2 linked regions of the Spartinivicinus poritis genome follow. The protein of the gene in region 1 interacts with the protein of each later gene in a pairwise test. Links are inferred from orthologs where the notes say so. Each region holds a gene or a part of one and is shown on either strand. Other genes may lie near its edges.

Region 1 (4,655 bases):
ACTTGGCTAGCCAAACAGGCGACCAAGAAACCCAGGGCTGGGTCAGTCTGGCAGCTATTGTTAAAAAGCCAGAAGATATTGATCAGCAGATTCAAGCATTTCAGCAGTGGCAGCAACAGTGGCCTAATCACCCAGCAAATCAACAAATTCCTGAAGCCATGCGTACCCTAGAACAAATTGCGGCACACCGGCCAAACAAGATTGCTTTGCTGTTACCCATGACAGGTTCATTAGGCTACGCAGGCAAAGCGATTCGCGATGGCTTTTTAGCTGCTTATTATCATGCCTTACAAAATGGCCATGTAGTACCAGAAATTAAGGTGATTAATACTAGCAAGCATTCGTCAATTGATCAGGCCGTTTCCGAGGCAACCGCCCAAGGAGCTGAGATGATTGTCGGCCCGCTGAAGAAATCACGGGTTAAGCAACTACAACAACTGTCACCAACCATTCCCACCTTAACGTTAAACTATGGTGATCGAGAAGCTAGCGCCCCTGCAAACTTCTACCAGTTTGGTTTAGCGGCAGAAGATGAAGCCAAGCAAGCTGCACAACAAGCCTGGCACGATGGCTTTCGCGCCCCTGTAATTCTTGCTCCCAAGTCAAGCTGGGGGAATCGTGTGGTGACAGCATTTGCTAACGAGTGGCAATCCTTAGGAGGCACTATTCGTGGCGAAGGACGATTTGGTGGCAGTAGTGACTACAATGGCGTCATTGGTTCTTTGCTTAGTCCTCGTGCCAGCACGTTGAGAGCCCATGAAGTGGAACAAGTGATTGGCAAGCAAATTCGCCACAACCCTAACCGTCGTGGCGATGTCGATATGGTGTTTTTAGCTGCAAACGCCAAGCAAGGCCGACAAGTGAAGCCTACCCTTGCTTATCATTATGGCGGTGATCTACCTGTTTACGCCACTGGCACTATTTTTACTGGAAACCCCAACCCCGCAAAAGACAGTGATTTAGATGGGATTATGTTCCCTTCTATGCCCTGGTTAAGCGACCACTTTGATGACCCATTAAAGTCAAAAATTATTGATACTTGGGATCGCTCAAATACTCTTTATGGGCCTTTATTTGCCCTGGGGATTGACGCCTATCGACTCTACCCTAGACTGCCTCAGCTAAAAACAGCTGAAGGTACTCGCTTATTTGGCGCATCTGGGTCACTGACATTAAACCCTTATCAACAAGTAGAGCGAACTCAACCTTGGTTTTTCTTCAAAGGCGGTAAGCCTCAACCAATGCCTGTTAACGCCTATCAACAAGAAAACAACCCTTCTGCTGTACATTATGGCTTCGGGCAAGAGTAAGCCCACTGAAACGGGCCTGCGCTATCAACACATAGCGCAGCGCCATCTAGAAGCCCAAGGGTTAAAAACCATTCAATGCAACTTCCGCTGTAAGGTCGGAGAACTTGATTTAATCATGAAAGACGGCAGCAGTGTGGTATTTGTCGAGGTTCGTTTTCGCAAGAATCAGGCCTATGGCTCTCCTGCTAGTACAGTTACCCCACATAAGCAGCATAAAATCATTAAAGCAGCCCAGTATTATTTAATGATGAAAAAGCTAAACGTACCTTGCCGATTTGACGTGGTTTCAATAACGCAAGATAGCCAGCAACAACCCCATATCGACTGGATTCCTAATGCATTTTTAGCTGATAGTTAATCCAGCATTGAAGTCCACAAGCTAACTTTACGCATGTGCCACTAGTGAATTCAGTTAAGAGAATTGATATTATAACAAGTTCCGTTGTCTATACCTTCTGCTGCACCCGTAATTAAGCCAATAATCACATCAAAGAAAAGCTGATCTGAATTATTGCAAGAGACCCTCTGATGGAAATAATTGATCACATTACCAATCATTTTTCGGAGAATATTGATGTCACTATTAAGTGCGCAGAATCACTCCCACCACTCATTGCCCACGCCAGTGAGCTGTTAGTTAACACCTTACTTCACGATGGTAAAATTATTGCCTGCGGCAATGGTGGCTCAGCAGCAGAAGCACAATATTTTGTTGCTAATTTACTTAATCGCTTTGAGCGAGAAAGACCCTCTTTACCAGCTCTCGCCCTAACAGCTGACACCGTCACGTTGACTGCTGTTGCCAGTGACTACAGTTATAATGAGGTATTCTCGAAACAGGTCAGAGCACTTGGCCAGCCAGGTGATATTTTACTCGCCCTATCTGCCAATGGTTACTCAGCAAATGTTGTACAGGCAATTCAAGCCGCCCATGACCGAGAAATGATAGTTATTGCTTTAACTGGAAAAGAAGGAGGCGATATGGCAGCCTTACTCCATGGTGATGACTTTGAAATTCGTATTCCATCACAATCGACAGCAAGAGTTCACGAACTACACCGCTTTGTTATTCACTGTTTATGCGACTTAATTGATGAGCATTTATTTGGAGGAAGCTTATGAGAGCAAGCCATGTTATCTGTTTAATCAGCCTCCTGGTCTTCATAAATGGCTGTACTCCAATATTAACAGCCACCCATGAAGGTCCAATCACTCAAAACCAAGGTAAACGTACTCTAGGCAGTATTGTTGATGATGAAACAATCGAAACCCTAGCCCAAGTCAACCTGGAAAAAGTAAACCCTGAATTTAAAAACAACCATGTTGTAGTTACCAGCTTTAATGGTGTCGTTTTATTAACTGGACAAGTAGCAAATGAAGCTCTGAAAAATCAAGCAGGACAAGAAGTCAGAAAGCTGCAAAAAGTAAAACAAGTATACAACGAGTTAGAGGTATCCAGCCCCATTTCCTATCTTGCACGTAGTAATGACAGCTGGCTCACCTCAAAAATCAAAACCAAAATGCTAGCGAATGAAAAAGTCCCGGCTTCAAGAGTTAAAGTGGTCACCGAAAATGGCGTAGTATTTTTAATGGGGCTAGTCACTCAGCAAGAAGCGAATGAAGCGGTGAATGTAGTACGTACATCTTACGGCGTACAAAAAATCGTCAAGGTTTTTGAGTATATTGATCAAGGGTAATTGCGCAATTTCCCTCTTTGTAGATAGACTGCGATAAAAGACCTCCCCCCTTTAATAAAGGGGGGTTAGGGGGGATTTAAAAGGGCTAGAGTTGTTGAGAGATCTCTGTTTTATGTATGTAAAAATCCCCCTCAATCCCCCTTTTCCAAAGGGGGAAGCTGAGTTGCGCCAAACTAAAAGAGGAAGCAGCTATAACGAAAGCCTCAGAGAGAATAGTAATCCAGCTATTTAACAACCTTCAAGCTGGGTCGTCCTGATGGTTTTCCTGGCTTAGCTGTTGGCTCTGGTGAAGTAGGAGCTGGATCAGGTGTTGGCTCTGGAGCCTCTTCAGAATCAAATACCATCCCTTGACCATTTTCTCTGGCATAAATAGCCATTACTGCATAAGTGGGTACATGTAAGTGCCTGGCAATTCCACCAAATCGGCCATTAAAGTCAATGGCATCATTACCAATAAGCAAATCACGCACTGCCGTTGGAGAAATATTAAGAACAATTTGGCCATCTTTAACATATTCCTGAGGCACTTCAACTGTCTCCACCTCAGCATTCACTAAGATGTAAGGTGTACAGTTGTTATCAACAATCCATTCATACAGTGCTCTAATAATATAAGGTCGACTACTACTCATCGACATAAGATAGTTCTCCGAACAATGGCCAGCTAAAACAAATAATACCTAAAAAGTAAAACTTAGGGATGCTCTTTAGATATAAAAAGAGGCACCAAAGTGCCTCTAACTCAATACTAAGTGCCAAATACCTTAGAGGCTTCGCATTTCTTTTTCTGCTTCAGACAGACTTTCCTTGAATGCCTCTCTGGCAAACAACCGTTCCGCGTACTTTAGTAACGGTTCTGCCTGCTTTGGTAGTTCAATACCCAACACCTGTAGCCGCCATAAAATAGGTGCGACACTACAGTCCACCAAAGTAAACTCTTCACTCATAAAGAAAGGTTTTTCAGTAAAAATAGCTGCAGTACTGGTTAAACTTTCCTTTAGCTCTTTACGTGCACGATTTGCAGCCGTTTCCTTGGTTTTTGGATTTTGGATCAGGTCTACTAAAGCACACCAGTCTTTTTGAATTCGATAAACATAGAGTCGACTTTGCGCACGGGCCACTGGGTATACTGGCAATAATGGCGGGTGCGGAAAGCGTTCATCTAAATATTCCATCATGACATTGGGTTCATAAAGCACCAAATCACGATCAAGCAAAGTCGGCAAGCTGTTATAAGGATTTAGGTCAGCCAGCTCTGCCGGTTTATTGTCTGGATCAACATCCTGAATATCAACAGCTACTCCCTTTTCTGCCAGAACAATTCTTACTCGATGGCAATAGTGATCTAAAGGGTCAGAAAAAAAAGTCATTGAGGAACGTTTGGCAACCACGCCCATTTTCACCCCCGCGTAGAGATCAATTCAAACGAAATGCACGCTTTTAAATATTTAAGAACATAATATTTAATAGCGCGCACCCCACACAAAATACTTATTGTTTTACAGTCTAATGAACGTCTTTCCAAAATTCACGTTTCAATAGATAAGCAAAGACAAAAAACACAGCAAGAAATAGCAACACATAAGTGCCAATCCGCTCTCTATCAAGGCGGGCAGGCTCACCAGCATAGGCTAAGAAACTAACCAAG
Region 2 (3,035 bases), on another replicon or contig:
CATAAGTCTTGTTTGCTGTTGATAAATTTACGACTTGTGACTGCAAGGGCCGCCAATTCTATTCATTAATACTGAGGTTGTCCACATCAACTGACGTTTTAATTCTTTCACTACGCATCTTCTTTCATTTCGAGTCTGCAAATCATTATTAATTAAATAATATTCTTCTTATAGAAAGAATGTTGTTTTGTTATTGATGTTATTATTATAAACAACACTTTCTGTGGATAAGTTGGTTTTAGTCTTTAATTTAAGCTAATTATAAGAATGATAAGTTTGTGGCTATCTTGAGTATTATTTGTGTAATAACTATGAAAAGCTTGTGTAATATTTGTTGATAAAGTTATTCAGTGAGTTAACCACTGGGTTGTGCACAGGGTTATCCTATTATCCACTAACAACTTATTCACAACAAAAATTTTCTGTTAATAAACTTGTAAACAACTTGTTATCATCTTGTTTCTAAGTTTGTAATTTACTGATTAGTATAGATTTTTTTTATCCAGAAGAGACATTTTTTAACTCAAAGATTGATGTGGATAACTTTACTAAGAAGATATAGAATGAACCGTTGTGTATTCATTTGTCGCCTGTTGACACATTGATAAGGGGAGAGATTAGTGTCGCTCACAGTCTGGCAACGATGTCTTGAAATATTACAGGATGAGTTGCCTTCTCAGCAGTTCAATACTTGGATAAGACCACTCAAGGTTGAACTTGAGGGCAATGAACTGACAATGTTTGCTCCCAACCGGTTTGTAAAAGACTGGGTTAAGGAAAAATACTTAGTCAGAATTGAAGAGATTCTAAGCGAGCTAGCTGAAGGCATGCCTTTTTTAGTTATGCTAGAAGTAGCTGTGCGTAAGCCTAGTTTTTTAGCAGGTGCTCGCCAACAAAATCAAGCTGCTAATCAATTGGTCTCTAAAGCTCGATCCAATAATCAGCCAATAACAAAAGATAATGTTAGTAGTTTTGTAAATCCATTGACCAGTAATGGTAATAATGAGAGCCAAAATGAAAATATACCTGCAGAAACAGAGCCTACTCAACTGGATGTATTAGCTGAACTGACTGATACAACTAGTCGTAGTAAACCAGCGCCTGTGTCGAGACAGGTTGATGTTGAAGGTGGACTAAAACACAATAGTTCACTTAATGTAGATTTTACTTTTGATAGCTTTGTAGAGGGCAAGTCAAACCAACTTGCTTTAGCAGCAGCAAGGCAAGTGGCAGAAAATCCAGGAGCTGCATACAACCCGCTATTTCTATATGGTGGAGTTGGTTTAGGTAAAACTCACTTGATGCACTCAGTTGGTAACTTTTTAGTTAAACAAAATAGTCATGCTAAAGTCATTTATCTGCATTCTGAACGATTTGTTGCTGATATGGTGAAAGCCTTACAGCTAAACGCAATCAATGATTTTAAGCGATACTATCGTTCAGTTGATGCACTATTAATTGATGATATTCAGTTTTTTGCTGGTAAAGAGCGTTCACAAGAAGAGTTTTTTCATACTTTCAATGCTCTCTTGGAGGGTGGTCAGCAAATGATCCTTACTTGTGATCGCTATCCAAAAGAAATTAATGGCTTAGAAGAGCGCTTAAAGTCTCGTTTTGGTTGGGGCTTGACGGTTGCTGTTGAACCTCCAGAGCTAGAAACTCGGGTAGCTATTTTAATGAAAAAAGCAGAGCAAGCGAAAATTGATTTACCCCATGAGTCTGCTTTTTTCATTGCACAACGAGTGCGTTCTAATGTACGTGAGCTAGAGGGTGCTCTAAAACGGGTAATTGCTCATGCTAACTTTTTGGGCAGACCAATTACTATCGACTTGATTCGTGAGTCCCTCAAAGATTTGTTGGCACTTCAAGATAAGCAGGTCAGTATTGATAATATCCAACGAATGGTTGCTGAGTACTATAAAATAAAGATTGCTGATATTTTATCCAAGCGGAGAAGCCGTTCTGTTGCTAGACCAAGACAGGTGGCGATGGCTTTATCAAAAGAATTAACCAATCACTCATTACCTGAAATAGGTGATGCATTTGGTGGGCGAGATCATACGACTGTTTTGCATGCTTGCCGTAAAGTGAAAGAGCTGACTGAAACCGATTCAGAAATTAGAGAAGATTACAAAAATTTGCTCCGGTCATTAACGACTTAGAAATTATTACAGTGGTTTTCCTGTTGACGACTTTTGTATGAGAAGGAAATGATGAAATTTACTATTACCCGGGAAGCTTTGCTTAGGCCTTTACAAATAGTAGCTGGTGTAGTGGAGCGAAAGCATACGTTTCCGGTTTTGTCTAATGTGTTGTTAGTAGTTGAAGACAATCAGTTATCTTTAACAGGAACTGACTTGGAAGTAGAGTTCATTGGTCGAGTTCCACTTGAGTCATCAGCTCAACCAGGAGAGATCACTGTTCCTGCTCGTAAGCTAATGGATATTTGTAAGTCACTGCCTGATGAAGTAGAAATTGAAGTTAAACAGGACGATCAACGCGTTTTAGTTCGTGCAGGTCGTAGTCGCTTCACTTTATCATCATTGCCTGCTACTGAGTTTCCTAATATAGAAGAAGGAGAGAGTGCTCATTCATTTTCAGTTTCTCAGGCAAAACTTCGTCGCTTAATTGATCGTACTGCATTCGCTATGGCACAGCAGGATGTTCGTTACTATTTAAATGGCATGTTACTAGAGCTGCGCCCAGGTGAGTTACGTGGTGTTGCTACTGATGGTCATCGTCTAGCAATGTGTACGGTTGAGGCAGATATTAATAATGCTGATTTACAGCAAGTAATTGTGCCACGTAAAGGTATTTTAGAAATGGCACGGTTACTGACGGGTGGTGATGAGCCAGTCAACATTGTTTTAAGTAATAATCATATTCGTGCTCATACAGGTGACTTTTCATTTACTTCAAAATTAGTGGATGGCAAGTTTCCTGATTATAAGCGTGTTCTTCCTAAGGGTGGAGATAAAATTTTAGTTGGAGAGCGTCAAGTACTGCGTCAGTCTTTAAACCGTGCTGCAATTTTA

What was found. The genes of interacting proteins can lie anywhere in the genome.
Region 2: the proteins of ORQ98_RS12415 (region 1) and dnaA interact in binary tests that used the Escherichia coli proteins (3 or more experiments, as listed by UniProt). The link is inferred for Spartinivicinus poritis from one-to-one orthologs.

What each region holds. Positions count from the first base shown.
Region 1 is NZ_JAPMOU010000014.1:31,580-36,234, reverse strand. The notes cover bases 644-3,635. They hold ORQ98_RS12415 (phosphoheptose isomerase), read left to right. Parts: upstream 644-1,838; coding sequence 1,839-2,432; downstream 2,433-3,635. Other genes in these bases: ORQ98_RS12405 (ClpXP protease specificity-enhancing factor), read right to left, coding at 3,232-3,635; ORQ98_RS12410 (BON domain-containing protein), read left to right, coding at 2,429-3,007; ORQ98_RS12420 (YraN family protein), read left to right, coding at 1,291-1,668; ORQ98_RS12425 (penicillin-binding protein activator), read left to right, coding at 644-1,310. Outside these bases: more of ORQ98_RS12425, read left to right, coding at 1-643; more of ORQ98_RS12405, read right to left, coding at 3,636-3,645; ORQ98_RS12400 (glutathione S-transferase N-terminal domain-containing protein), read right to left, coding at 3,772-4,404; ORQ98_RS12395 (cytochrome c1), read right to left, coding at 4,514-4,655. UniProt on the Escherichia coli protein: Required for the timely initiation of chromosomal replication via direct interactions with the DnaA initiator protein.
Region 2 is NZ_JAPMOU010000024.1:6,988-10,022, forward strand. The notes cover bases 1-2,891. They hold dnaA (chromosomal replication initiator protein DnaA), read left to right. Parts: upstream 1-620; coding sequence 621-2,162; downstream 2,163-2,891. Other genes in these bases: dnaN (DNA polymerase III subunit beta), read left to right, coding at 2,214-2,891. Outside these bases: more of dnaN, read left to right, coding at 2,892-3,035. UniProt on the Escherichia coli protein: Plays an essential in the initiation and regulation of chromosomal replication. Binds in an ATP-dependent fashion to the origin of replication (oriC) to initiate formation of the DNA replication initiation complex once per cell cycle.